Methylorubrum extorquens: one gene and its partners. The protein of the gene in region 1 binds, or shares a complex with, the protein of each later gene. Links are inferred from orthologs where the notes say so. Each region holds a gene or a part of one and is shown in the gene's direction. Other genes may lie near its edges. The genes, in order: accD, accB, accC and J2W78_RS04590.

The links.
Region 2: the proteins of accD (region 1) and accB are in contact, whole or in part, in a solved structure (PDB 8UXZ), measured with the Escherichia coli proteins. The link is inferred for Methylorubrum extorquens from one-to-one orthologs.
Region 3: the proteins of accD (region 1) and accC are in contact, whole or in part, in a solved structure (PDB 8UXZ), measured with the Escherichia coli proteins. The link is inferred for Methylorubrum extorquens from one-to-one orthologs.
Region 4: the proteins of accD (region 1) and J2W78_RS04590 are in contact, whole or in part, in a solved structure (PDB 8UXZ), measured with the Escherichia coli proteins. The link is inferred for Methylorubrum extorquens from one-to-one orthologs.

What each region holds. Positions count from the first base shown.
Region 1 is NZ_JALJXF010000001.1:1,351,347-1,358,103, forward strand. The notes cover bases 3,956-6,757. They hold accD (acetyl-CoA carboxylase, carboxyltransferase subunit beta), read left to right. Parts: upstream 3,956-4,798; coding sequence 4,799-5,716; downstream 5,717-6,757. Other genes in these bases: trpA (tryptophan synthase subunit alpha), read left to right, coding at 3,956-4,667; J2W78_RS06600 (bifunctional folylpolyglutamate synthase/dihydrofolate synthase), read left to right, coding at 5,749-6,757. Also shown: J2W78_RS06570 (sulfotransferase family protein), read left to right, coding at 88-912; J2W78_RS06575 (HD-GYP domain-containing protein), read right to left, coding at 920-2,017; J2W78_RS06580 (HIT domain-containing protein), read left to right, coding at 2,254-2,670; nudC (NAD(+) diphosphatase), read left to right, coding at 2,681-3,652; more of trpA, read left to right, coding at 3,825-3,955.
Region 2 is NZ_JALJXF010000001.1:4,926,063-4,932,774, reverse strand. What follows is about bases 3,956-6,712. They hold accB (acetyl-CoA carboxylase biotin carboxyl carrier protein), read left to right. Parts: upstream 3,956-4,977; coding sequence 4,978-5,448; downstream 5,449-6,712. Other genes in these bases: accC (acetyl-CoA carboxylase biotin carboxylase subunit), read left to right, coding at 5,459-6,712; aroQ (type II 3-dehydroquinate dehydratase), read left to right, coding at 4,504-4,959; J2W78_RS22950 (LysR family transcriptional regulator), read left to right, coding at 3,956-4,387. Also shown: transcription elongation factor GreA, read left to right, coding at 1-374; J2W78_RS22965 (hypothetical protein), read left to right, coding at 380-904; J2W78_RS22960 (mitochondrial fission ELM1 family protein), read left to right, coding at 975-2,027; trxB (thioredoxin-disulfide reductase), read left to right, coding at 2,181-3,155; more of J2W78_RS22950, read left to right, coding at 3,497-3,955. UniProt on the Escherichia coli protein: This protein is a component of the acetyl coenzyme A carboxylase complex; first, biotin carboxylase catalyzes the carboxylation of the carrier protein and then the transcarboxylase transfers the carboxyl group to form malonyl-CoA.
Region 3 is NZ_JALJXF010000001.1:4,921,178-4,927,948, reverse strand. Bases 1-2,816 are described here. They hold accC (acetyl-CoA carboxylase biotin carboxylase subunit), read left to right. Parts: upstream 1-632; coding sequence 633-2,000; downstream 2,001-2,816. Other genes in these bases: aat (leucyl/phenylalanyl-tRNA--protein transferase), read left to right, coding at 2,285-2,816; accB (acetyl-CoA carboxylase biotin carboxyl carrier protein), read left to right, coding at 152-622; aroQ (type II 3-dehydroquinate dehydratase), read left to right, coding at 1-133. Outside these bases: more of aat, read left to right, coding at 2,817-2,959; J2W78_RS22925 (TetR/AcrR family transcriptional regulator), read right to left, coding at 3,075-3,695; J2W78_RS22920 (DUF4188 domain-containing protein), read left to right, coding at 3,742-4,221; J2W78_RS22915 (DUF2155 domain-containing protein), read right to left, coding at 4,228-4,887; J2W78_RS22910 (NADH:ubiquinone oxidoreductase subunit NDUFA12), read right to left, coding at 5,062-5,478; J2W78_RS22905 (vitamin B12-dependent ribonucleotide reductase), read left to right, coding at 5,998-6,771. UniProt on the Escherichia coli protein: This protein is a component of the acetyl coenzyme A carboxylase complex; first, biotin carboxylase catalyzes the carboxylation of the carrier protein and then the transcarboxylase transfers the carboxyl group to form malonyl-CoA.
Region 4 is NZ_JALJXF010000001.1:956,644-963,479, reverse strand. What follows is about bases 3,666-6,546. They hold J2W78_RS04590 (acetyl-CoA carboxylase carboxyltransferase subunit alpha), read left to right. Parts: upstream 3,666-4,569; coding sequence 4,570-5,523; downstream 5,524-6,546. Other genes in these bases: J2W78_RS04580 (L,D-transpeptidase family protein), read left to right, coding at 6,381-6,546; J2W78_RS04585 (DUF1796 family putative cysteine peptidase), read left to right, coding at 5,520-6,233; J2W78_RS04595 (3-hydroxybutyrate dehydrogenase), read right to left, coding at 3,666-4,356. Outside these bases: J2W78_RS04615 (MFS transporter), read right to left, coding at 1-802; J2W78_RS04610 (hypothetical protein), read left to right, coding at 1,209-1,412; J2W78_RS04605 (malonyl-CoA decarboxylase), read left to right, coding at 1,614-3,023; J2W78_RS04600 (CsbD family protein), read left to right, coding at 3,160-3,516; more of J2W78_RS04595, read right to left, coding at 3,571-3,665; more of J2W78_RS04580, read left to right, coding at 6,547-6,836. UniProt on the Escherichia coli protein: Component of the acetyl coenzyme A carboxylase (ACC) complex. First, biotin carboxylase catalyzes the carboxylation of biotin on its carrier protein (BCCP) and then the CO(2) group is transferred by the carboxyltransferase to acetyl-CoA to form malonyl-CoA.

The sequences.
Region 1 (6,757 bases):
TCCCGGCCCCTGCGCCGCCCGCCGGATGCGCCGGGACGAGCAGCGGGATCGATATCACGGCGACGCAGTGCCGAACGGAGGCCGAGCATGACGACAGCGACGGTTCACCCGGCCGAGAGCGGGTTACTCGATTTCGTCGTTGCGGGCGCGCAGAAATGCGGGACCACGACTCTGTATGCCTACCTCGATGGGCATCCCAGCGTCAGCATGGCGAATCCGAAGGAAACGCACTTTTTCGATACGGAAACCACCGACTGGTCGCGGCCCGACTATGCGCGCCTTCATTCCCTCGTTCCACCCGGCGGAACGATCTCGGGAGAAGCCACGCCGGTCACGCTCTACTGGCTACCAGCGCATGAGCGGCTTCGCGCCTACAATCCCCATCTCAAGATCATCCTGCTGTTTCGCGATCCGATCGACCGCGCCTATTCCAACTGGCGCATGGTCCGGCGCTTTTCGGAAGCGGGCGTCACGGTCGGGGGGCAAGCCGTGGAGACGCTGCCGTTCGGAGTGGCCATACGCGACGGCCGGCGCCGGATGGCCGAGCATGTCGAGGTTCCCGGCCTCAACCGGTGGTGGGCCTATGTGGAGCGCGGCCTCTACGCCGAGCAGGTGCGTCACTTCCGGCGTTTCTTCCCGGCGGAGCAGTTCCTGCTTCTGAACTTCGACGACATCCGCAACGACCCCAGTGCCCTGCTGGCACGCGTCGCCGGGTTCCTCGACATCGATCCGGATCGTTTCACCACGGAGCGGCTCACCGAGAACCTCGGCGGTGATCGTGAGGACGAGGGACCGGACGAGGACGACATCCGGTATCTGTCCGAACTCTACAGGGACGATCTCGTCGCGTTCCAAGCGATGTCGGGGCTGGATCTCTCGACGTGGCGGACGTGGCGCGCCGTCCGGGGCTGAAGGGTCGTCAGGGCCCGGCATCGCTCCGTCGAACGGACGGCCTTGCGCCGCGCTCCTCCACCAGGGCGACGATATCGTCCCAGCGCGAGAGGAAGGCGGCGACGCAGGCCGGGTCGAAATGCCGGCCCGCCTCCGCCTCGACATGCGCACGCGCCCGCTCAAGGGACCAGGCGGGCTTGTAGCTGCGCGCGGAGATCAGCGCGTCGAACACGTCGGCCACCGCGACGATCCGGCCGGAGCGGGGAATCTCCTCGCCCTTGAGGCCGCGGGGATAGCCGGTGCCATCCCAGCGCTCATGGTGGGTCAGCGCGATCTCGGCGGCGATCTGGAGCAGGCGCGAGGGGCTGTCGTGCAGCATGTGGTAGCCGCGCAGCGCATGCTGGCGCATCTCCTCCCACTCGTCGGGGGTGAGGGGGCCGGCCTTCATCAGGATGTGGTCGGGGACCGCGATCTTGCCGATGTCGTGCATGGTCGAGGCCAAAGCCACGTCGTCGGCCTCCGCCGACGACAGACCGAGCCCCTCGGCCACGGCGATGACGCAGCCGGCCACGTGGGTGAGATGGTCACCGGCGTTGTCGTCGCGAAACTCGGCTGCCAGCATCAGGCGACGGATCAACTCGCGCTCGCGCGCCGTGGCCTCGGCCACCGCCCGCGCCGCATCGCGCCGCATGGCACGCGCCCGGTCGTCGCTCTCCCGGCGCGCCAGGGCGAGTTCGATCAGAACACCGACCCGGTCCTGCAATTCGAGGGCGTCGAAGGGCTTGGACAGCACGTCGGTGGCGCCGGCCTCGCGGCCGATCCGGCGCAGGCTCCGGGCATCGCCGCCGGCCACCAGCAGGATCGGCGTCCGGACGAGGCTCTCGCACTCCCGCAGGGCGCGGATCAGGGCCGGAGCGTCGAAGCGTTCGGGCTCGGCCTCCAGCACGATCACCTTAGGGTCCTCGGCGATCAGGTCGTCGATCACACGGCTCGACACCGCGAGGATGCAGGCGCTGCAGGGCTGCCCGCGCAAAGCGAGGACGAGGGGAGCCGGGGTTCGCGCCGCCACGATGGCGACCACCGTGTCCCGGCTTCGCTCCCCGCTTCCTTGCGCGCCGCCCGTCATCGCGTCATCCACGGCGATCCCGGCATGGCCCGCCGCCCGCCGACTCCCGATCGCTGCCCCCCTGCGTGCCAGAATATGGTTAACCGGGATTTGAGATGGCGTGACCGACCTTCGGGTGCCCAGGCCTCCTGCGGAGACCGGCCGCCACGGTCGGGGACGGCACGGGTCCGACGCGTCGCCCCGGCCGGCCCGAAAACCAGGCGCCACTTTTCAGGCCGGCGCGCTAGATTCCCGGCATGACCGACGCCTTTCCCCTCGATCCGCGGCTCGCCGCCGATACCCACCCCGTGGGCGATCTCGCCCTCTGCTCCGTCCTGCTGATGGACGATGCACGCTTTCCTTGGCTGATCCTGGTGCCGCGGCGGCCGGGCTTGAGCGAAATTACCGACCTCACGCCGGAGGATGCGAGCCTCGCCTTCGAGGAGACGCGTATCGCGGTCAGGGTCATGCAGGCGCTCGCCCAGCCGGACAAGGTCAACGTCGCAAGCCTCGGCAACGTGGTGGCGCAGCTCCACATCCACGTCGTGGCCCGGTTCCGCTCGGACCCGGCCTGGCCCGGGCCGGTCTGGGGCGTCGGCGAGCGCAGGCCCTATCCGCCGCATGCCCGCGCCGCCCTGCTCGAACGGGCCGCCGCCCTGTTCGTGGCCGCGTGAGGCGACCCGCATGACAGGCGCGCCCACCACGCCCGGACGTGATGCCCTCGCCTATGCCGCGAGCCGCCTCGTGCGCCACTCCGCCGAATTCGGCCCGGCCCCCGACCTGGGGCAAGCCGGGCCGGACGCCCGCCTCGTGCTGATGGCGGGCGAGACGGTGATCCTGCGCGCCGCGCCGGCGGAGACCGGAACGGCCCTTCTCACGCCCGACGAGGCCGGCCGGGCGGGGGAGCGCGCCATCGAAATCTACCTCGGACGGGTCGAGGGGCGTCCGGTCTTCGCCGGCGCCGTCCCGGAGGAGGCGGCCCTCCTGTTCCCCGCGCCCGGCCACCGCGCCCTCGATCTGCGGGCGCTCGCCGCCGAGGGCGCGGTGGCCCGTGAGGAGCAGGGGCTCATCGCCACCGCCAAGTCGGTGCTGGCTTGGCACGCCCGGCACCGGTTCTGCGCCAATTGCGGCAGCCCGACCACGGTCGCCGCCGGAGGCTTTCGCCGGGAATGCGGGACTTGCGGGCTGCACCACTTTCCGCGCACCGATCCCGTGGCGATCATGCTGGTGCGGCGGGGCGAGGCCTGCCTGCTCGGGCGCGGGCCGCATTTCAAGCCGGGGATGTATTCCTGCCTCGCCGGCTTCATCGAGCCCGGTGAGACGGTCGAGGCCGCCGTGCGCCGCGAGACTCGCGAGGAGACCGGCGTCGCGGTCGGCGCCGTCGCCTATCACGCCTCGCAGCCCTGGCCGTTCCCGGCCTCGCTGATGATCGGATGCGTCGCCGAGGCGTTGTCGGAGGCGATCCGCACCGATCCCGACGAGCTGGACGATGCGCGCTGGTTCACCCGCGCCGAGGTGGCGCACATGATCGCGGGCACCCATCCCGAGGGCCTGTCCGTGCCGCCGGCCACCGCCATCGCCCACCTGCTGCTGCGCGACTGGGTCGAGGGTGTCATCGAGGGCGCCATCGGAGCCGCGCCGGACCCGGACGCGTGAGCCCGGCGCCGCCTGCGCTTCACGGACGCGAGCGGATGGTGTAGGCGCCCCCACTTGGCCGGGAAACCGGCCGAGGAATTGGCCGGGGAAGCCGGGCCCTGCGCGGCGGCCCGGCTCCGGGGGAACCGTGCCCCGGGCCTCAAGGCCGGACGTACCGCCGGGAGCGAGAACCATGACCGCCCGCATCGATGCCGCCTTCGCCCGCTGCCGCGCGGAAGGACGTGCCGCCCTCGTCACCTACGTGATGGCGGGCGACCCCGATCCGGAAACCTCGCTCAAGGTGCTCGAAGCCCTGCCGAAGGCCGGGGCCGACATCGTCGAGTTCGGCCTGCCCTTCACCGATCCCATGGCCGACGGACCGGCGATCCAGGCGGCGGGCCTGCGGGCGCTGAAGGTGGGCCAGGACCTGCGCGGCACCCTCGCCCTCGTCCGCCGCTTCCGCGAGGGCGACGACCGGACGCCCGTGGTGCTGATGGGCTACTACAACCCGATCCATACCTACGGCGTGCCCCGCTTCCTGGACGATGCGCGGGCGGCCGGCATCGACGGGCTGATCGTCGTCGATCTGCCGCCGGAGGAGGACGAGGAACTCTGCCTGCCGGCGCTCGCGAAGGGGATCGCCTTCATCCGCCTCGCGACCCCGACGACCGACGACAAGCGCCTGCCGGCGGTTCTCGCGAACACCGCGGGCTTCGTCTACTACGTGTCGATCACCGGCGTGACCGGCACGGCGACCCCGGATTTCGGACGGGTGTCGCAGGCGGTGAGCCGGATCGCGGCCCATACCGACCTGCCCGTGGTCGTCGGCTTCGGCGTGAAGACCGGCGCGCATGCGGCCGAGATCGCCCGCGGCGCCGACGGCGTGGTGGTGGGCTCGGCCCTCGTCGATGCGCTGGCCCGCAGCCTCGAACCCGGCGACCGGGCCGGGAACGGCACGGTGGAAGCGGTGGCCGCCCTGGTGCGCGAGCTGGCGCAGGGTGTCCGCAGCACCACCAAGGTGCCGGCCGGAGCCTGAACCCGACCGCAGTCGCCGCGAGGGGGGATTCTTCCGGAGCCTACCGAGCGGGAACCTCCCCTGGGATCGGGGCGGCGGCGATCCGATATCGTTGTGGCAAGAGTACGCGGTAGGACAGGGAGTCTGACGCCATGGTCGAGCCGATGAACTGGATCTCGGAGGTCGTACGGCCCCGGATCAAGACGCTGTTCAAGCGCGAGACGCCGGAGAACCTCTGGGTCAAGTGCCCCGACACGGGCCAGATGGTCTTCCATAAGGAAGTCGAGCAGAACCACTGGGTCATTCCCGGCTCCGAACACCACCTCAAGATGTCTTCCACGGCGCGTCTCAAGATGATGTTCGACGAGGGCACCTGGATCGACGTGCCGCTGCCCGAGGTTCCGACCGATCCGCTCAAGTTCCGCGACGAGAAGCGCTACGTCGACCGTCTCAAGGAGGCGCGGGCCAAGACCGGGATGCCCGACGCGTTCAAGATCGGCTTCGGCCGGGTCGGCAGCCTCCCGATGACGATCGCGGCCCAGGAATTCGGCTTCATGGCCGGCTCTCTCGGCATGGCCGGCGGCGAAGCCTTCGTCCGCGGCGCCGAGACCGCGCTCGAGAAGCGCACCCCTTACGTGTTGTTCGCGGCCTCCGGCGGCGCGCGGATGCAGGAGGGTATCCTCTCCCTGATGCAGATGCCCCGCACCACGGTCGCCGTGCGCCGGCTGCGGGCCGCCCGGCTGCCCTACATCGTGGTGCTGACGAACCCGACCACCGGCGGCGTCACCGCCTCCTACGCCATGCTTGGCGACGTGCATCTGGCCGAGCCCGGCGCGCTGATCTGCTTTGCCGGCCCCCGTGTCATCGAGCAGACGATCCGCGAGAAGCTGCCCGACGGCTTCCAGCGGGCGGAGTATCTGCGCGAGCACGGCATGGTCGATCAGGTCGTCCACCGGCACCAGCTCAAGGAGACGATCAGCCGGCTCTGCGGTTTGCTGATGGATGTGCGCCGGGACTCCGGCACCGCCTCCGAGCCGACCGCTCCCGAACCCGTGCCCAACGCGGCCTGAACTCAATCCGCGACAGAAGGTCTCCGCGCGAGATGGAATCCTCCGACGCGTTGATGGCGCGCTTCCTCGCCCTGCATCCGCGCACGATCGACTTGTCGCTCGGGCGCATCGAGCGTCTGCTCGCGGCTCTGAACCATCCCGAGCGGCGGCTGCCGCCGGTGATTCACGTCGCCGGCACCAACGGCAAGGGCTCGACCATCGCCTTCATGCGGGCGATCCTCGAGGCCGGCGGGCTGGCCGCGCACGTCTACACCTCGCCGCACCTCGTGCGCTTCCATGAGCGCATCCGCCTCGGCGGCATCGGCGGCGGCCATTACGTCGCCGAAGACCGGCTCGCCGACGCCTTCGCCCGCTGCGAGGCGGCCAACAAGGGCGATCCGATCACCGTGTTCGAGATCACCACGGCCGCCGCCCTGCTGTTGTTCTCCGAATGCCCCGCCGACGTGCTGCTGCTGGAAGTGGGCCTCGGCGGACGCGTCGACGCCACCAATGTCATCGACAACCCGGCCTGTGCCGTGGTCACCCCGATCGGGCGCGACCATGCCGAGTATCTCGGCGACACCGTCGAGGCGGTGGCGATGGAGAAGGCCGGCATCTTCAAGCGCGGCTGCCCGGCGGTGATCGCCGCCCAGGATTATGCCGGGGCCGACGCCGTCCTCTGCCGCCAAGCCGAGAGGGTCGGCGCGGTGCCGGTGCGGATCGGCAACCAGGACTTCTCCGTTCACGAGGACAGCGGACGCTTCGTCTACCAGGACGAGATCGACCTGTTCGATCTGCCCCGCCCGCGCCTGGCCGGACGCCACCAGCTCACCAATGCCGGCACCGCCATCGCGGCTCTGCGCGCGGCGGGCTTCGGCGACATCGGCACGGTGGCCCTCGAAGCCGGCCTGCGCAACGTCGATTGGCCGGGCCGGCTTCAGCGCCTCGTACGCGGGGCGCTCGCCGAGCGGATGCCCAAGGACGCCGAGCTGTGGCTCGACGGCGGCCACAACGCCGATGGCGGGCGGATCCTCGCCGCCGCCATGGCCGATCTCGGCGAGC
Region 2 (6,712 bases), 3.6 Mb from region 1 along the record:
AGGCGCGCGCGCTGGGCGATTTGTCCGAGAATGCCGAGTACCATGCCGCCAAGGAGGCCCAGTCCCACAACGAGGGCAGGGTGCTCGAACTGGAAAGCATGATCGCGCGGGCCGAGATCATCGATACCTCGAAGCTGTCCGGCTCCAAGATCAAGTTCGGCGCCCGCGTGAAGCTGTTGGACGAGGACACCGAGGAGGAGAAGACCTACCAGCTCGTCGGCGAGCCGGAGGCGGATGTGCGCGAGGGCCGCGTCTCGATCTCCTCGCCCATCGCCCGCGCCCTGATCGGCAAGGCCGTCGGCGACACGGTGGAAGTCACGACGCCCGGTGGCGGCAAGTCCTATGAGGTCGTCGCCGTCGAGTGGGGAGCCTGATCCCCGTGCGCGTCCCCGGCCTCGCGGCCGTGCTCGGCCTCCTGGCCGGGGTTTTGGCCGCGCTCGCGCTCAGCGTCCCGGCCGGGGCGCAGGATTTCGACCAGGCCTTCGACCGGGTCGGCGGGATCACCGTCGATGTGCGCCCCCTGCAGGTCTACGCCCGCGGCCCGCAGACGGAGGTTCTGCGCGCCGATCTGACCGAGGCGATGCGGCGCAGCTTCCGAGACCGCATCGTCCGCGGCGCGCCGACGCTGGTGGTGCGCGTGAGCGGCCTCTCGCTCGCCGCCTATGGCGGTTCGCAAGGCGGTGACCGCAGCAGCTTCGGCGGCAGCGGCACGACGGATTACCTCGACGGCGAGGCGCTGCTGGTCGGCCGTGGGGGCGAGATCCTCGCGCGCCATCCCCAGCTCTCGGCCCTGCCCGCGAGTTCCGGCGGGGCGTGGTACGATCCGGCCTCCGAGCGGCGGCGGGTCGCGGCCCTGGCCGAGCACTACGCGCAGTGGCTGCGGCGCAGGCTCCCGTCCCAGTAAGGCCGGGTTTGGTGGGATCGAAGGTTTGCGTCGCGTGAACGAACAGGGGCTGGTGCAAGGGCTGGTGAAGATGGACGGTAGCGTCCCGCCGCAACTCGCGCGGGCCCGCGCCTGGATCCTCACCGATGGCAAGGCCGGCGACGAGAACCAGTGCATCGGCATCGCCGAGGCGCTCGGCGTCCCCTACGAGACGCGGCGGATTCCGGACGGACGGCCGCTGACCTGGATGGCCCCATGGGGGCCGATCGACCCGCGGGACGCACCGGGCCGGGCCGGCGGCCTGCTGCAAGGCCCGCTCCCCGATCTCCTGATCGCGTCGGGGCGGCGCGCCGTGCCCTATCTGCGCGCCGTGCGCCGCGCCTCGGGCGAGACAACCTTCACGGCCTTCCTCAAGGATCCGCGCACCGGCCACGACACCGCGGATTTCATCTGGGTTCCCGACTACGACGACCTGCGCGGTCCCAACGTCTTCACCACGCTCACTGCGCCGCATCCCGTCTCCCGCGCCCGGCTCGACACCGCCCGCACGACGCCTGATCCGCGTCTCGCGCGCCTGCCCTGGCCGCGCATCGCCGTGCTGATCGGCGGGGACAGCCGGCATCTGCGCTACCGCAAAGCCGACATGCAACGGCTCGTGCGCGATCTCACCAAGCTGGCCGATGGCGGCTGCTCGCTAATGCTGACGGTGTCCCGGCGCACGCCGCCGAACCTGCGCATCGCCCTCGAAAACTTGGTGAAGGACAAGGGCGGTTTCTTCTGGGACGGCAGCGGCGAGAACCCTTACGTCGGCATGCTGGCGATCGCCGACCACATCGTCGTCACCTCCGACTCAGCCAACATGGTGGGCGAGGCCGCGAGCACCGGCGTGCCCCTCCTGCTGTTCGATCTGCCGCGTACCTATATCCGGCATCGGCGGATGTTCGCGGGCCTCGCTATGGCCGGTGCGCTGAAGCCGTTCATCGGCCGCCTGGAGGCGCTGCGCTACGCTCCCATCGACGCGACGCCGGAGATCGCCGCGGCCCTGGCGGAGGCTTATGGGCGGCACCGTGCGCGCTTGGCGGGGGACACGGCGACGGTGCCGCGCCCGGCCGAACGGACGTCGGACCCGCGCGGACCGTTCTGAGCCGGCATCGGGACAGAACGGGCCGTTTGCCCGCGTCGCCCGCTTTGGGAAGAAATTTTTGCCTTCCTCGTGTCAGACTGCGCGCGAGGCTACACAAACAACGGACGGCCGGCGCCCAAGGATCGGGACGCCCGCCGACAGGAGACGGCACAGATGGCCCATACCCATGCGAGGCTCGTCATCATCGGCTCGGGACCGGCCGGCTACACCGCCGCGATCTACGCTGCCCGCGCCATGGTCGAGCCCCTGCTGATCTCGGGCTTCCAGCCGGGCGGCCAACTGATGATCACGACCGATGTCGAAAATTATCCGGGCTTCGCCGACGCGATCCAGGGCCCCTGGCTGATGGAGCAGATGCGGCTCCAGGCCGAGCATGTCGGCACGAAGATTGTCTCGGAATACATCACGAGCGTCGATCTCAACGTGCGCCCGTTCCGGCTGGAGGCTGATTCCGGCGAGACCTACACCTGCGACGCGCTCATCATCGCCACCGGTGCCCAGGCGAAGTGGCTCGGCCTGCCCTCGGAGGCGAAGTTCCAGGGCTTCGGCGTCTCGGCCTGCGCCACCTGCGACGGCTTCTTCTTCCGCGGCAAGGACGTGACCGTGGTCGGCGGCGGCAACACCGCGGTCGAGGAGGCGCTGTATCTGGCCAACCTCGCCAAGTCGGTCACCGTGATCCACCGCCGCGGCGAGTTCCGGGCCGAGCGCATCCTGCAGGAGCGCCTGTTCAAGCACGCCAACGTCACGGTGAAGTGGCACCACGCGGTGGAGGAAATCTGCGGCTCCGACACGCCACCCTCCGTCACGCATCTGCGCCTGAAGGATCTGCGCTCCGGAGCGATCGTCGAGCAGCCCACCGACGGCCTGTTCGTGGCGATCGGCCACCAGCCGGCCACGGGGATCTTCGAGGGCCAACTGCCGATGCGGCACGGCGGCTACATCACCGTGACGCCGGGCACCACCGAGACCGAGATCCCGGGCGTGTTCGCGGCCGGCGACGTCACCGACGACGTCTACCGTCAGGCGATCACCGCGGCCGGCATGGGCTGCATGGCCGCGCTGGAGGCGGAAAAGTTCCTGGCCAATCTCGACGTCGGCGAGAGCCCGGCCAAGGCGGCGGCCGAGTAGGCGGCCGGCTTTCGGGCGTTTTGCGGACGTTTTAAGTACTGTTCAAAAGAACGCCCGCTTCGCCATCGTGTCGGACATCGAGACCGACCGGGAACAGACGCAGTCAAAGCATTCAAGACGTTGTCTGATACGCATTTCCCTGTTGATGGCGGAAATGACGCAACCAAATTGTAAGGTTGTCGTCCTAACCTGAAAGCTGCGGGAGCCGGAAGGTTTCACGAAAGAAGCCTTTCGCCGGGTACGGCAGGGCAACAGACTGGCGTCGTGCAACGCCCGAAGGTCGCGGCCGCCCGTAGGGGCGGACTGCGACGGGCCGACCTCGACGGGCGGGAGTGACGGCCTTGGATTGGGACAAGATCCGGATTTTCCTCAACGTCGCGGAGGCCGGCAGCTTCACGCGGGCGGGCGACGACATCGGCCTCAGCCAATCGGCGGTGAGCCGGCAAATCAGCGCCCTCGAGCGGGAGTTGAAGGCGCCGCTGTTCCACCGGCATGCCCGGGGCCTGATCCTGACCGAGCAGGGCGATCTGCTGTTTCGCGCCGCGCGCGACATGAAGCTGAGGCTGGAGAACACCCGCGCCCGCCTCGTCGAGACCAGCGAGCGCCCCTCCGGTGACCTGCGCGTGACGACGACGGTGGGCCTGGGCACCTCCTGGCTGTCACAGCGCGTCTCGGAATTCCTCGACCTCTATCCGGATGTGCGGATCGAGCTGGTTCTCACCAACGAGGAGTTGGACCTCGCCATGCGCGAGGCCGACATCGCGATCCGCATGCGCCGCCCGGCCCAGCCCGACCTGATCCAGCGGCGGCTTTTCACGGTGCACTATCACGCTTTCGCGAGCCCCGATTACGTCAAGCGCTTCGGCGAGCCCAAGACCATCAGCGACCTCGATGAGCACCGCCTCGTCTCGTTCGGCGGCAACGAGCCGTCCTATCTGCTCGCGACCCACTATCTCGCCAGCATCGGCCGCGAGGGGGACGAGCGCCGTCCGGTCCACTTCACGGTCAACAACATCACCGCCCTCCACAAGGCGATGGAGGCGGGCGTCGGCGTCGGCATCCTGCCGGACTACGCCGTCGACGGGAACGAGAGCCTCGTCCAGGTGCTGCGCGAGAGCGAAATGCCGACGATGGAGAGCTATCTCGTCTATGCCGAGGAGATGCGCTCGGTCGCCCGCGTCCAGGCCTTTCGCGATTTCCTCGTGAACAAGGCACAACGCTGGACTTATTGAAAGCTTGGCCGGACAACCGGCCGGCAACCGCCCTTGTCGCGCACCGACGCACTCGTCTAAGACCGCCCCTCCTGCCGGGCGGTTCGCGAAGCCTCCGGCCGACGCAGCCGGACGGCATGATCGCGATTCACTGCCTCAACGGGCCGAACCTCAATCTCCTGGGCCAGCGCGAGCCGGGCATCTACGGCGCCGCCACGCTTGCCGACATCGAGCAAAACCTGCGGGAGCAGGCGGCTCGCCTCGATATCGCCCTGACCTTCCGTCAGACGAATCACGAGGGCGAACTCGTGACGTTCGTGCAGGAGGCCGGTGCCGCCGGGGCCGGGGTGCTCATCAACGCCGCCGCCTACACGCACACCTCGATCGCGCTCCGTGACGCGATCAAGGGGTCGGGGGTGACGGCGGTGGAGATCCACCTCTCCAACGTCCATGCCCGCGAGGACTTCCGCCACGTCTCGCGGATCGCACCGGTCTGCGCCGGTTTGATTTCGGGCTTCGGTGCCCACAGTTACGTCCTGGGGCTCGACGCCCTCGCCCATCTCCTGCGCGGACGCACCCCGTCCGCCTCCTGACCTCAGAACTACGAGCCGATGGCCAAGAACGAACCCTTCGATCCCGAACTGGTGCGCGAACTCGCCCGGATGGTCGCCGAGACCGATCTGACCGAGATCGAGGTCGAGAAGGGCGATCTGCGCATCCGCGTCGCCCGCAAGATCGAGACGGTCTCGGTTCAGGTCGCGCCCGCCGCCCCGGCCGCTGCGGCGGCACCGGTCGCGGCGCCGCCTGCTGCCCTGGCGCCGGCCCCCGCCAAATCCGGCGCGGGCCATCCCGGCGCCGTGCCGTCGCCCATGGTCGGCACCGCCTACCTGCGCCCCTCGCCGGACGCCAAGCCGTTCATCGAGATCGGCACGAAGGTCCAGGCCGGCGACAAGCTTCTGCTGGTCGAGGCCATGAAGACCTTCAACGAAATCGTCGCGCCCCGCGCCGGTACGGTGACCGCGATCTTCATCGAGGATGGGATGCCGGTCGAGTACGGCGAAGCCCTCCTCGTTCTCGAGTAGCCTCCCCGCGATGTTCGACAAGATCCTGATCGCCAACCGCGGCGAGATCGCACTCCGCATCCTGCGGGCGGCGAAGGAGCTCGGTATCGCCACCGTCGCGGTCCACTCGACGGCGGATGCCGACGCCATGCATGTGCGGCTGGCCGACGAGAGCGTCTGTATCGGCCCGCCGGCCGCCCGCGACAGCTACCTCAACATCCCCTCGATCATCGCCGCCTGCGAGATCACCGGGGCGGACGCCGTGCATCCCGGCTACGGCTTCCTGTCGGAGAACGCCCGGTTCGCCGAGGTTCTGGCGCATCACAACATCGGCTTCATCGGCCCCAAGGCCGAGCATATCCGCATCATGGGCGACAAGATCGAGGCCAAGCGCACCGCCAAGCGCCTCGGCATTCCCTGCGTTCCGGGCTCGGAGGGCGGCGTCACCGATCCGGACGAGGCCAAGCGCGTGGCCGCCGAGATCGGCTATCCCGTGCTGGTGAAGGCGGCCTCCGGCGGCGGCGGACGTGGCATGAAGGTCGCCCGCTCGGAGAGCGAGCTGGAGCAGGCCCTCGATATGGCCCGCACCGAGGCCAAGGCCGCCTTCGGCGACGATGCGGTCTACCTCGAAAAGTACCTGACCAAGCCCCGCCACATCGAGGTGCAGATCCTCGGCGACGGCAAGGGCCACGCCGTGCACCTGGCCGAGCGCGACTGCTCGCTCCAGCGCCGTCACCAGAAGGTCTGGGAGGAAGGCGGTTCGCCGGCCCTCAACGAGGCGATGCGCGCCGAGATCGGCGGCATCTGCGCCAACGCCATGCGCGAACTCGGCTATCTCGGCGCCGGCACCATCGAGTTCCTCTACGAGGACGGGCGGTTCTACTTCATCGAGATGAACACCCGGATTCAGGTGGAGCACCCCGTCACAGAGATGATCACCGGGATCGATCTCGTGAACGAGCAGATCCGGGTCGCCGCCGGCGGCGGCTTGTCGGTGGTTCAGGAGGACATCAAGGTCGAGGGCCACGCCATCGAGTGCCGGATCAACGCCGAGCACCCTTCGACCTTCCGGCCCTCGCCGGGGCTGATCACCTACTTCCACCCGCCGGGCGGTCTCGGCGTCCGGGTCGATTCGGCCGCCTTCCAGGGCTACCGGATTCCCTCAAACTACGACTCGCTGATCGGCAAGCTGATCGTGCACGGGCGCACCCGCAACGAGTGCCTGATGCGCCTGCGCCGGGCGCTGGACGAGTTCGTGGTCGACGGCATCGACACCACGCTGCCG
Region 3 (6,771 bases), 3.6 Mb from region 1 along the record:
GGACTTCCGCCACGTCTCGCGGATCGCACCGGTCTGCGCCGGTTTGATTTCGGGCTTCGGTGCCCACAGTTACGTCCTGGGGCTCGACGCCCTCGCCCATCTCCTGCGCGGACGCACCCCGTCCGCCTCCTGACCTCAGAACTACGAGCCGATGGCCAAGAACGAACCCTTCGATCCCGAACTGGTGCGCGAACTCGCCCGGATGGTCGCCGAGACCGATCTGACCGAGATCGAGGTCGAGAAGGGCGATCTGCGCATCCGCGTCGCCCGCAAGATCGAGACGGTCTCGGTTCAGGTCGCGCCCGCCGCCCCGGCCGCTGCGGCGGCACCGGTCGCGGCGCCGCCTGCTGCCCTGGCGCCGGCCCCCGCCAAATCCGGCGCGGGCCATCCCGGCGCCGTGCCGTCGCCCATGGTCGGCACCGCCTACCTGCGCCCCTCGCCGGACGCCAAGCCGTTCATCGAGATCGGCACGAAGGTCCAGGCCGGCGACAAGCTTCTGCTGGTCGAGGCCATGAAGACCTTCAACGAAATCGTCGCGCCCCGCGCCGGTACGGTGACCGCGATCTTCATCGAGGATGGGATGCCGGTCGAGTACGGCGAAGCCCTCCTCGTTCTCGAGTAGCCTCCCCGCGATGTTCGACAAGATCCTGATCGCCAACCGCGGCGAGATCGCACTCCGCATCCTGCGGGCGGCGAAGGAGCTCGGTATCGCCACCGTCGCGGTCCACTCGACGGCGGATGCCGACGCCATGCATGTGCGGCTGGCCGACGAGAGCGTCTGTATCGGCCCGCCGGCCGCCCGCGACAGCTACCTCAACATCCCCTCGATCATCGCCGCCTGCGAGATCACCGGGGCGGACGCCGTGCATCCCGGCTACGGCTTCCTGTCGGAGAACGCCCGGTTCGCCGAGGTTCTGGCGCATCACAACATCGGCTTCATCGGCCCCAAGGCCGAGCATATCCGCATCATGGGCGACAAGATCGAGGCCAAGCGCACCGCCAAGCGCCTCGGCATTCCCTGCGTTCCGGGCTCGGAGGGCGGCGTCACCGATCCGGACGAGGCCAAGCGCGTGGCCGCCGAGATCGGCTATCCCGTGCTGGTGAAGGCGGCCTCCGGCGGCGGCGGACGTGGCATGAAGGTCGCCCGCTCGGAGAGCGAGCTGGAGCAGGCCCTCGATATGGCCCGCACCGAGGCCAAGGCCGCCTTCGGCGACGATGCGGTCTACCTCGAAAAGTACCTGACCAAGCCCCGCCACATCGAGGTGCAGATCCTCGGCGACGGCAAGGGCCACGCCGTGCACCTGGCCGAGCGCGACTGCTCGCTCCAGCGCCGTCACCAGAAGGTCTGGGAGGAAGGCGGTTCGCCGGCCCTCAACGAGGCGATGCGCGCCGAGATCGGCGGCATCTGCGCCAACGCCATGCGCGAACTCGGCTATCTCGGCGCCGGCACCATCGAGTTCCTCTACGAGGACGGGCGGTTCTACTTCATCGAGATGAACACCCGGATTCAGGTGGAGCACCCCGTCACAGAGATGATCACCGGGATCGATCTCGTGAACGAGCAGATCCGGGTCGCCGCCGGCGGCGGCTTGTCGGTGGTTCAGGAGGACATCAAGGTCGAGGGCCACGCCATCGAGTGCCGGATCAACGCCGAGCACCCTTCGACCTTCCGGCCCTCGCCGGGGCTGATCACCTACTTCCACCCGCCGGGCGGTCTCGGCGTCCGGGTCGATTCGGCCGCCTTCCAGGGCTACCGGATTCCCTCAAACTACGACTCGCTGATCGGCAAGCTGATCGTGCACGGGCGCACCCGCAACGAGTGCCTGATGCGCCTGCGCCGGGCGCTGGACGAGTTCGTGGTCGACGGCATCGACACCACGCTGCCGCTGTTCCGCACGCTGGTGCGCAATGCCGACGTGCAGAACGGCCTCTACGACATCCACTGGCTCGAAGGCTTCCTGGCCCGCGAGGAATTATCCGAGACCGACCAGAGACGCTGAACGGCGGCGACACGTTCCTCGTCGATCGACTGCCGGTCCCGTTGCGGGCCGGCTGTTTCTGACCATCGACCGTCATTCCGGGGCCGCGCAACGGAACCTGGGATCCATCCGTGATGCGTCGCCGAAGCTGGGCGTAGAGCTCAATCGTGGATTCCGGGTGCGCCTTCGGCGCCCCGGAATGACAGCGGAGAATGCTTTTCGAGACGGTCAGGGACCGCGCTCCGATGCCCGTCCGCGACGTGATGGGTCTGGCGTTCCGCCTCCGCCGGAGCGACAACGCTTCGATGCACGACAGGCCGCCCGTGGACATCACGCCCGACATCCTGCTCAAGGCCTATGCCGCCGGGATCTTCCCGATGGCCGAGGATGCGGACGATCCGACGATCTACTGGGTCGAGCCCCGCGCCCGCGGGGTGCTGCCCCTCGACCGCTTCCACGTGCCCAAGCGCCTCGCCCGCACCGTGCGCTCCGACGGGTTCGAGGTCGTCAGCGACCGGGATTTCGATGCGGTGATCGACGGCTGCGCTGCCCCGCGCCGGGATACGGCCCGCACTTGGATCAACGCCCGTATCCGCGACCTCTACGGCGCGCTGTTCGATCTCGGCCATTGCCACACGATCGAGGTCTACCAAGAGGGGCGCCTCGCGGGCGGGCTCTACGGCGTCTCGCTGGGGGCGGCCTTCTTCGGCGAGAGCATGTTCCACGAGGTGCGCGACGCCTCGAAGGTCGCCCTGGTCCACCTCGTCGCGCGGCTGCGCTCCGGCGGTTATCGCCTCGCCGACACGCAGTTCCTGACCGATCATCTGAGCCAGTTCGGCGTCGAGGAAATGCCGCGCCACATCTACAAGCGCCAGCTCGCCGCCGCGATCACCGAGCGGGCCGAATGGGGTCCGTCGGACCAGGTCTTTCGCGGCGCCGAAGCCCTGGCCGCCCTCGGGATCGGTAGCGCCGAGGCGTAGTTGAAGTTTCGAAAGGGCAAGTCCTTTCGCGCTTCCACTGCAGAGCCCTGGAGGACAGCCGGGGTTACACCCCGGCACCCCGCCAAAGGGATGATCCCTTTGGGATCCCCTTCTCTCATCCAGGAATGGCCTCCAGCCGCAGAAGGCGTCCTACGAGAAAGGCGGCCGCCTGCGGATCGGTCCGCACAGCGTCCCCGAGCAAGCCGTCGATGACGAGCGAGGCGATCCCGTGGACGAGCGCCCAGGACCGCAGGGCCTCGTCGGCGGCGTTTGCGCCCGGCACCAACGCGGCGACCCGCTCAGCCAGCACCGCGTAGGCGGCGGCGGAGGCTTCGCACAGCGCCTGGGGCCGTGATCCGCCGGAGCGCATCCCGCCGAACATCAGGCGGAACAATCCGGGCTGCGCAGAGGCGAAAGCGACATAGGCCGCCCCTTGCGCGTAGAGGGCCTCGCGACCCGCCCCCTCCCCTCCCCGATCCGCCTCCTCCAGCGCCGCGCGCAGCCGCTCGAAGCCGACGATGGCCACCGCCGCAAGCAGGGCATCCTTGTCGGGGAAGTGCCGGTAGGGCGCCATCGCCGAGACGCCCGCCCGGCGCGCGGTCTCGCGCAGGCCGAGCGAGGCCAGATCGCCCCCCTCCTCCAGGATCGACAGACCCGCCGCGACCAGCGCCTCGCGCAGATCGCCGTGATGGTAGCCGCCCTTGGTCGCGTTCGGTTCGCCCTTCGATGTTGACACTGTAAGCAACGCACCTATGATTACACCGTAAACATGGAGGGGTGCCATGCAGACATCGGATAGGCAAGCGGCCGCGAACGCCCGGCCTACGCGGGACTCGGTCGATCTCTCGGCCTATCCGGGTCTTGTCGTGGTCTATCTCGGCTTTCGCGTCGGACGGATGCGGGGCCTGAAGGCGCTGCTCGGCATCGGGCGCGGGCTGGCTCAGATGCAGCGCGAGCGGCCGGATGGGCTGCTGGCGCACGAGAACCTCGTCTACGGCCTCAACCATATCGGCATGCGGCAGTACTGGCGCGATCTGGAAAGCCTGGAGGCTTTCACCCGCTCGGACCCGCACAAGACGTGGTGGCGGGATTTCGGCCGCGATCCGGCCGGCAACGGCTTCTGGCACGAGGCCTACCGGCTCTCGGGCGGGATGGAGGCGATCTATGTCGGCATGCCACGCCCGATCGGGCTCGCGTCCTTCGCCGCCGCCCGCCAGCCGCTCGGGCCGTTCATGACCTCACGGCAGCGGCTGGCGTCGTAGGAATGGCTACCGGAAGATCGCGTCGAAGATCGATTGCGGCTCGCGCGGGGGCGGCGGGGCCGCTGCCGGCCCCTCGTTGTTCGGGAAGAACTTGCGCGAGGGCTTCTGCTTGGGCTGGACCGGCACGCCCCGCGGCCCCTCGACGTCGACCTGACCGTTCTGGTTGACTTGCGAGGCCGTCTTGGTCGGGTCCGCGCCCTTCTTCTTCGGCTTGTCCTGGCGCGAGGCGAGCGCGGGCACGTCCTCCTGCTCCTTCGCCTCGGCGATCACATCGGAGCCGCCCTTACAATCGGTCAGCCACACATCGTAGATCGGGTGCTCGATGGCGTGCAGGCCGGGACTCGACGCGAACATCCAGCCGGTGAAGATGCGCCGGTATTTGCTGTCGAGCGTCACCTCATCGACTTCGAGGAAGGCCGTGGTCTTCGGCGTCTCGGTCGGCGGGCGCGAGTAGCAGACCCGCGGCGTCATCTGCAGCGCGCCGAACTGCACCGTCTCGTCGATGGCGACCTCGAAGGTCACGATCCGGCCGGTGATCTTGTCGAGGCCGGAGAACACCGCGGTCGGGTTCTTGATCTTGTCGGCCGAGGCCGGCAGCGCACAGAGCGCCAGGGCGAGCGTGCCGAGTGCGGTCCGGCGCAGGATCGTTGCAGGGATGCGGCTCAAGGCGCCCTCTTGAGTCTGGCGCCGGCCCTCGCGGCCGGCAAAAGGTGCCGCCGTTCCAACACCCCAAGGGTGGTGGAAAAAGGGCGGCAGGGCCGTGAGCCTCTCAGTTCCGGCCGGGTTACGCGCCGGCCACGACGCGGCCGGTCGTGGTCGGCCCTTGCGCCGCGGCGGGATCTACTCGCCCGGCGCCCACGGCACATAGTCGCCGGTCGCGGCCGGGCGCTGGCCCCAGGAGAGCTGCGAGCCCTTCGGCCGATAGGCCGCCGCCGTGCCGGTGAGGTTCTCCTCATGGGCCTTCTGCCACTCGCGGGGGCGATAATCCTCCTCGCTCGGGGCGACGTCGCCGTTGTGGCACAGCCACGCCCGCCAGCCCGGCGGCACACGGGAGGCGTCGGCATAGCCGTTATAGACCACCCAGCGCCGCTCCGGGCCGACCGAGCGGTCGATCAACGGGCCCAGCGCCTTGTAGTACTTGTTGCCCAGCTCGTCCGAGCCGACGAACTGGCCGCTGCGCGCGGTATAGAGCGCGAGCGACATCGTCTGCCCGTTCCACCAAGTGAAGATGCGCAGCAGCGTGTCCTTGAGGGCCATGATTCCTCCGGCAAGCGACGGACCCGCGGTGCCGTCGCCGCGGTCGTTATGGTCGCCGCGCGCGTATGAGTCCAGCACTCCGGGTCGCTGTCGCATTTACGGCACGCCTCCCCTGTCTCGCGCCGCCGTTAACCCTGTCCGACCCTGCCGCGGGCGGCCAAACGCGCAGCGCTCCCTGTGGACCGAAAAAATTTCCCGGCGGATTCGATCAAGCCGAAAGGCCACTTAGCGAAGCGCCTCGAATATCCACAGATTTATCACGCAGAACACAACATCTAGCGCGGAACACGGGTAGCCGGCACTAGTTATTGACGCAGATGGCCACTCGGACGTAAGGTCCGGGCATCGCTTCGAACGGTTCGGCGGGGTTTGGGAAGAACCCCGTTTTCGCATGGCGGACAGGTCCCCACGTCGTCTGTTGCGGGGCTCCGAATCGGCCGAGGCACATCCGGCTTTTCATCCATGATCCGCGGCCTGCGCCGCGGCACGGGGTCGCTTGGCTCCGAGGGAGAGGGATTCATGCGGTTCGAGCGGCGCTACACCACGGCAGGCCAATCGCCCTACGCAGCCATCGCCTTCCGCAAGGCGGTGAGCGAGATTCGCAACCCGGACGGTTCGATCGTCTTCCGGCTCGACGGCATCTCCGTGCCGGAGAGTTGGAGCCAAGTCGCCGCCGACGTGCTGGCGCAGAAGTATTTCCGCAAGGCCGGCGTCCCGGCCCGCCTGAAGAAGGTGGAAGAGAACAGCGTCCCCTCCTTCCTCTGGCGCGCCGTGCCGGATGAGGCCGCGCTCGCCGAACTGCCGGAGGAAGAGCGCTTCGTTTCCGAGATCTCCTCCACCCAGGTGTTCGACCGGCTCGCCGGCTGCTGGACCTATTGGGGCTGGAAGGGCGGCTACTTCTCCTCGGAGGAGGACGCTTCGGCGTTCCAGGACGAGCTGCGCTTCATGCTCGCCCGCCAGATGGTGGCGCCGAACTCGCCGCAATGGTTCAACACCGGCCTGCACTGGGCCTACGGCATCGACGGGCCGAGCCAGGGCCATTTCTACTGCGACCCGAAGACCGGTGTGCTGACGAAGTCGGCCACAGCCTACGAGCACCCGCAGCCGCATGCCTGCTTCATCCAGTCCGTGCAGGACGACCTCGTCAACGAGGGCGGCATCATGGACCTGTGGGTGCGCGAGGCGCGCCTGTTCAAGTACGGCTCGGGCACCGGCTCGAACTTCTCCATGCTGCGCGGCGAGAACGAAAAGCTCGGCGGCGGCGGCAAGTCGTCCGGCCTGATGTCGTTCCTC
Region 4 (6,836 bases), 400 kb from region 1 along the record:
AATAGGGGGCGATCAGCGCGCCTGCGACGCCGATGACGCCGAACAAGCCCGCGCCCGCCGCGGTGAGGTCGAAGGGCGGCGCCTCCACGAGGAGGGCGAGCGTCGCCCAGAACGCGTTGAAGCTGGCAAACAGCAGGGCCTGGGACAGGCTGGCATTGCGGAGGATCGGCTGGCTGCGCACGAGATGCAGCAGCGAGATCATCAGCGCGCGATAACGCAGGCGCTGCTTCGGTGCGCTGCGTGGCAGCGTGCGCCACGCGATTCCCGCCATGGCGACGGCGAGGCCGGCGGCTGCGAAGAACACCGCGCGCCACCCGAATTGCGCGCCGACGAAGCCGCTCGCGGTGCGGGCGAGCAGGATGCCGGAGAGCAGGCCGGTCATTACCCCGCCGACGATCCGCCCCCGGCTCGCATCGGGCGCGAGCTCGGCGGCGAAGGGCACCGCCTGCTGCGCGGCGCAGGCGAGCACCCCGATGACGAGGCTGGCCCCTGTGAGCACCGCGAGGTTCGGGCTGAGTGCTGCGGCGACCAGGGCGACGGCCAGCCCCAGCAACTGCCACACGATGAGGTCGCGCCGCGGCAGGGCATCGCCCAGGGGCACCAGGAACAGGATGCCCAGACCGTAGCCGACGAGGCTGGCCGTCGGCACGAGGAGTGCCGCGCGCTCGCCGAACTCGGCGACGAGAACCGCGAGCAGAGGCTGATTATAGTAGATGTTGGCGACGGCCCCACCCGCGATCAGGGTCAGCCCGATGCGCGTCGTGGGGGACAGGGCGCGGTCGCCGCCCGCATCACCGCTCATCGGTGTGCCGTCCGGATCTCGGAGGGCTGGGATGGATAGGCAGCTAGCGGCGGGAAAAACGACATGGACCGCCCCATACGGCAGGCCGCAGCCGGACCGCCAGCCCTGGCGACACGGCGAGCCGCAGCCGTCGCGCGGCAGAATGTCCGGCTTCGCTCGGACTGCCCTACGAGATGCCCTGTCGAAGACCGCATCGGCGCAAAGGGCGAATGCGAGGCGGATGTGCCGCGAGGGACAGCCTGACGCGCGACGGTAGCAACCCTCAAAAGACTGCCTATATGATCAATTGTAAGAAAAACGCACAGCCTTTGCAGCAGCTTGGCCCTGCAACCATTTGCAGATGGGCGCGTGATGGCGCACATTTTCCCCCGGTGGCCGGCCGCCGCTTCAAGATGAGGAGTCGTGTATGCCGAATTACCGCGTCCACTTCGCGAAGCAGATCCTCGGAGTGCCCTTCACGGTCGGTTTCGTCGAAATTTCCCGCGCCCGCGATCCGGAGCGCGCCCTGAAGGCCGCGGAGATCCGCTTTGCCCGCTCACGCGGTGTGAACGATTGGCGCGAGCGCGCCGACACTGTGGATCTCGCGCCGCATGCCGAGGCCGAGTTCTGACGGCCCCCGGCGGATCGGCCTTGGCCGATCCGAGCATGCCGGCGCAGCGCAATTTTCTCAGCGGAATGGTATTGCCGGAGGCGCCCGGCAGGCCTGCTGCCTGCTTCCCATATCTGGCGCCGAGGCGGCGTAGGCTTTAGGTTCCCGTAACGGCCGAGCCTCGTCTGCGTCGGCTCGGCGGATCCAAGGGCTTGTTCGGTCATGGCGGCGATCTCGTTCCTCGGCGATCTCATCCAGACCATCAGTGACCGGGGCCGCGACCTCATCGGCTTGGCCCGCTCCGATCTGGCACGGACGGCGAGCGCGGCCGACCTCGCCCGGTTCTGCGAAGACCTGATTTCCCGGCGCGGCGAAGCCTCGGGCGTCGCGCTCGCCCGCTTGATCCTCGATCGCTACGCCGCCTTCCCGCTTGAGGACCGGCTCGCCTTCCTCGAACTCATCGCCACCGAATTCGGTGCCGACCACGACGCGGTCGATGCCGCCATCGCTGCTTACCGCACCGATCCGACGCGGGCCCGTCTCGGCCTGCTGCATGTGGCGGCCGAGCCGCGATCGCAGGAACTGATCCGACGGCTCAATCTCGCCCGCGGCGGTACCCTGGCGCTGGTGCGGATGCGCGAGGATCTGTTCGCGCTGCGCAAGCGCCTGAAAGACCGCGAGGCCGCCCCGGAGACAATCGACGCGGCGGCGAGCCTCGACAGCGATTTCGAGCACCTGTTCGCCTCGTGGTTCAATCGGGGCTTCCTCGTGCTGCGCCACATCGACTGGTCGACGCCGGCCGACATCCTCGAGAAGATCATCCGTTACGAGGCGGTCCACGAGATCGCCGATTGGGACGAGTTACGCCGCCGCATCCAGCCGACGGACCGGCGCTGCTTCGCCTTCTTCCATCCGGCCCTGCTCGACGAGCCGCTGATCTTCGTCGAGGTGGCGCTCACCAACGCCATCGCTCCGGCGATCCAGCCGATCCTTGCGGATGGGCGCGAGCCGGTGCCGGCGCGCAGCGCCACGACCGCGATCTTCTACTCGATCTCGAACTGCCAGAAGGGCTTGGCCGGTGTCACCTTCGGCAACTTCCTCATCAAGCAGGTGGTCGAGGACCTCGCCCGCGAGATTCCCTCTCTGAAGACCTTCGTCACCCTCTCGCCGGTGCCCGGCTTCCGCACTTGGCTCGATCGCGAGCGTGGTGCCGACGCGCCGCAGGCCCTGACGAGGGAGGATGTGGAGGCGCTGCGCCTGCTCGATACCGAGGATTGGCGGGCCGACAAGACGAAGTGCGAGGCGGTTCGGCGTGCCATGCTGCCTGCAGCGGCCGCCTATTTCCTGCGCGCCAAGAACGAGCGGGGCCGCCCGCTCGACCCGGTGGCCCGCTTCCATCTCGGCAATGGCGCGCGGCTGGAGCGGATGAACTTTCTCGGCGACACCTCGAGGAAGGGCCTGAAGCAGTCCTATGGGCTGATGGTGAACTACCTCTACGATCTCTCAGCGATCGAGAAGAACCACGAGACCTACGTCAATCTCGGCACCGTCGCGACCTCCTCGGCGGTCAGCCGCGAGCTGCGCTCCAACCTGCCGCCCCCGCGGGCGGTGGTGCTGGCCGAGGCGGGCTGAGTCGCGTCCTCGGCGGAGCGGCGGACGCCGCTTTTTCGCTGCGGCGCGGGACCGATTCCATCCTCGCACGTTCTCCTGTCCGACGCCCGCCCGAAACTCTCGAGGTGGCGGGCCTGACAAGAACAGGAGTTCCGCCATGGTTGATACGGATCGCATCGTCGGCACCGCGAAGGATCTCGGCGGCCGGGCGCAGGGCGTGGTGGGCGATGCGCTCGGCTCCGACCGGGATTCGCTGGAAGGCCGTTACCGGGAGGCCGAGGGCCGCGCGCAGCGCATCTACGGGCAGGCCAAGGACACCGTGCGCGACATCGCCGACGACGTCGGCGGCTATGCGGAGGACGCCTACGACCGCGTCAGCCGTAACGGCGGTACGTATCTGCGCGACGGGCGCGAGCGGGTCGAGACGCAGGTCGGGGAGAACCCGTTCCTCGCACTCTTGATTGCCGGTGCCGTCGGCTACGGCCTCGCGCTGCTGCTGCATTCTCGCCGCTGAACAAAGATCTCGGAGCGCGGCATTCCCCTCGCCGCGCTCCGCTCTTCGTCGGCGCTACTGCGCGGTCCAGCCGCCATCCATGGCAATGTTCGCGCCGGTGATCTGGCTGGCGCTGTCCGTGCACAGGAACAGGGCGAGCGCGGCGACCTGATCGATCGTCACGAATTCCTTCGTCGGCTGCGCCTTGAGCAGCACGTCCTCGATCACCTGCTCCTTGGTGAGGCCACGCGCTTTCATCGTGTCCGGGATCTGGCTCTCCACCAGCGGCGTCCAGACATAGCCCGGCGAGATGCAGTTCACGGTGATGCCGTGGGTGGCGAGTTCGAGCGCAGCCGTCTTGGTGAGGCCGACGACGCCGTGCTTGGCCGCGACGTAGGCCGACTTGTAGGGCGAGGCGACCATCGAGTGCGCCGAGGCGGTGTTGATGACCCGGCCCCAGCCCTTCGCCTTCATGTGCGGCACGGCTGCACGCAGGGTGTGGAAGGCCGAGGAGAGGTTGAGCGCGATGATCTGGTCCCACTTCTCGACCGGGAAGTCCTCGATCGGCGAGACGTACTGGATGCCCGCATTGTTCACGAGGATGTCGATGCTACCGAACGTCTCGACCGAGAGTGCGATCAACCCGCCGATCTCGTCGGGCTTCGTGAGGTCGGCAGGCGAGTAGGCCGCCTTGACCCCGAACTCGCTCTCGATGCCGCTGCGGGTCCGCTCGATGTCTTCGGCGTTGCCGAATCCGTTGAGGACCACGTTCGCGCCAGCCTTGGCGAAGCTCTTGGCGATGGCGAGGCCGATGCCGCTGGTCGAGCCGGTGACGACGGCGGATTTCCCTTGCAGGCTCATGAATTCCCTCCGGTTCACGGGCCACGCGGACCCTTTCGCCCCACGACTTGCCCCAATGGTTCGGCGAAGTCGATCTTGCTGCGCCGCACGCGCTGACGCTAAGCGGCGGTTGACACCTATGCCTGCTTCCCCGAACACCTCGCGCCGGTCGCAGGGCGCCGGGCGGGTGCACGGCTGCCGAGCAAGAAGTTGGACCGACGATCGATGGCGGTGATGCGCTCCTATCTCGACTTCGAGAAGCCCGTGGCGGAACTCGAGGCGAAGCTCGAGGAACTCAGGGCCCTGGGCCAGCGCGACGGCGCCGTCTCGATCAGCGAGGAGGTCGGGCGCCTCGAGGGCAAGGCCGCCCAGGCGCTCGCTGAGATCTACGCCGCCCTCACACCCTGGCAGAAGACGCAGGTCGCCCGCCATCCGCAGCGGCCGCATTTCGTCGATTACTGCGCCGGGCTGATCGAGGAGTTCACGCCGCTGGCCGGTGACCGCACCTTCGGCGAGGACGAGGCGATCCTCGGCGGCTTCGGGCGCTTCCGCGGCCGCCCGGTCTGTGTCCTCGGCCAGGAGAAGGGTGCCACCACCGAGGCGCGCCTGCGGCACAATTTCGGGATGGCCCGGCCGGAGGGCTACCGCAAGGCCGTGCGCCTGATGGAGACCGCCGACCGTTTCGGCCTGCCCGTGCTCGCCTTCGTCGACACCGCGGGCGCCTTCCCCGGCATCGAGGCGGAGGAGCGCGGTCAGGCCGAGGCCATCGCCCGCTCCACGGAAGCCTGCCTCGCGCTCGGCGTGCCGAACGTCGCCGTCGTCATCGGCGAGGGCGGCTCGGGCGGAGCCATTGCCATCGCCACCGCCAACACGGTGATGATGCTGGAACACGCCATCTACAGCGTGATCTCGCCGGAGGGCGCCGCCTCGATCCTGTGGCGCGACCAGGGCCGGGCGCACGACGCCGCCACTGCCATGAAGATCACCGCGCAGGATCTGCTGCGCCTCGGCATCATCGATTCGATCGTGCCCGAAGCCACCGGCGGCGCCCACCGCGACCGCCAGGCGGCCCTCGACGCGACCGGTGACGCCATCGCCCGCGCGCTGGCGGAGTTCGAAGGCCTGAGCCGGGATGAGATCCGCGACCGGCGCGCACAGAAGTTTCTCGAGATCGGCCGCAAGCTGTGAAATGGGGGCTCGGCGCGGGCCTGCTGAACGGCCTGCGCCGCCTCGGCCGGCGCGACCTCCGCGAACCGCGTGCCGTCAACCACATCTCGCTCGGCAGCCACTGCCATACCGCACAGATCCTGAAAGGGCTCGGCCTGCGCAGGTGGTCGGCGCCTTTCGACTGGATCTTCTCCTCACCGGGAATGGTCCGCGATTGTCTCGCCGACGACTTTTCCGATCTGCTCGAGCAGCGCCACTATCAAAGCACACCGCTGCACGAGCGGCAGGCGCCGAACGAGACGCGTTGCCGCCATCTCCTCTATCGGGATCGGCACGCGATTCCGTTCGTGTTCAACCACCACGATCCGGCGGCCAGCGACGAGGATTACCGCTTCCTGCAAGCCGGCGTACGACGGCTGCGTGCGGCCCTGGACCGGCCCGGTGCCCGCAACCGCTTCTACCTGATGACCGCTCTTCCCACCGAAGCGGCGACGGTTCGTGCGATCCACGACGCGCTGACGGCGCGGGCTGCGGACAATCACCTTCTGATGCTTCAGTTGCACCAAGGGAAGAGCCAAGCGGTGAGCGTGCTCGCGCAGGAGCCGCATCTCGACTGGCTCCGAATCGAGGTTCGTTCGCCATCGGTCGGTGTCCGCTTCGCCGATCCCGCCGATGACGCGTTCTTGAAGGCTGTCATGCGCGAGCGCAGTCTATTTCCTGCGGAACCGTGACGGATCTGCAACGCCTGTCCACAATGTGGATTGCTGCCTTGCGGTAAGTTCTGGGTAAGCTTAGCGAGGCTATAGGGTTCGGGGAGTGACGTCCGCAAAAGGGCAGGAATTGCCCTGCGGGCGAGGACACGTAAGGACGGGTTCCCCATGGCTGTGCGTCCGTTTGTGGCGGCTGCTGCCGTTGCTCTGGCGATGACCCTCGGTGCCTGCCAGGACAGCGCCATGCTCGGTGGCGCTTCGACCCGCAGCCTAACCCCGGTTCCCCCCCAGACGCTCGCGCTCATGCAGACCAAGGGCATGAGCCAATCCGACCCGATCCTGATCCGCGCCTTCAAGAAGGAAGCGGAGATGGAGGTGTGGAAGCGCGGCGCCAACGGCCAGTACGCCCTGCTGAAGACCTTCCCGATCTGCCGCTGGTCGGGCCAGCTCGGCCCCAAGCTGAAGCAGGGCGACCGGCAGGCGCCGGAGGGCTTCTACGCGATCACGCCGGGTCAGATGAACCCGAACTCCAGCTACTATCTCTCCTTCGATGTCGGCTACCCGAACGCCATCGACCGAGCCAAGGGCGGCACCGGCAACTACATCATGGTGCACGGCACCTGC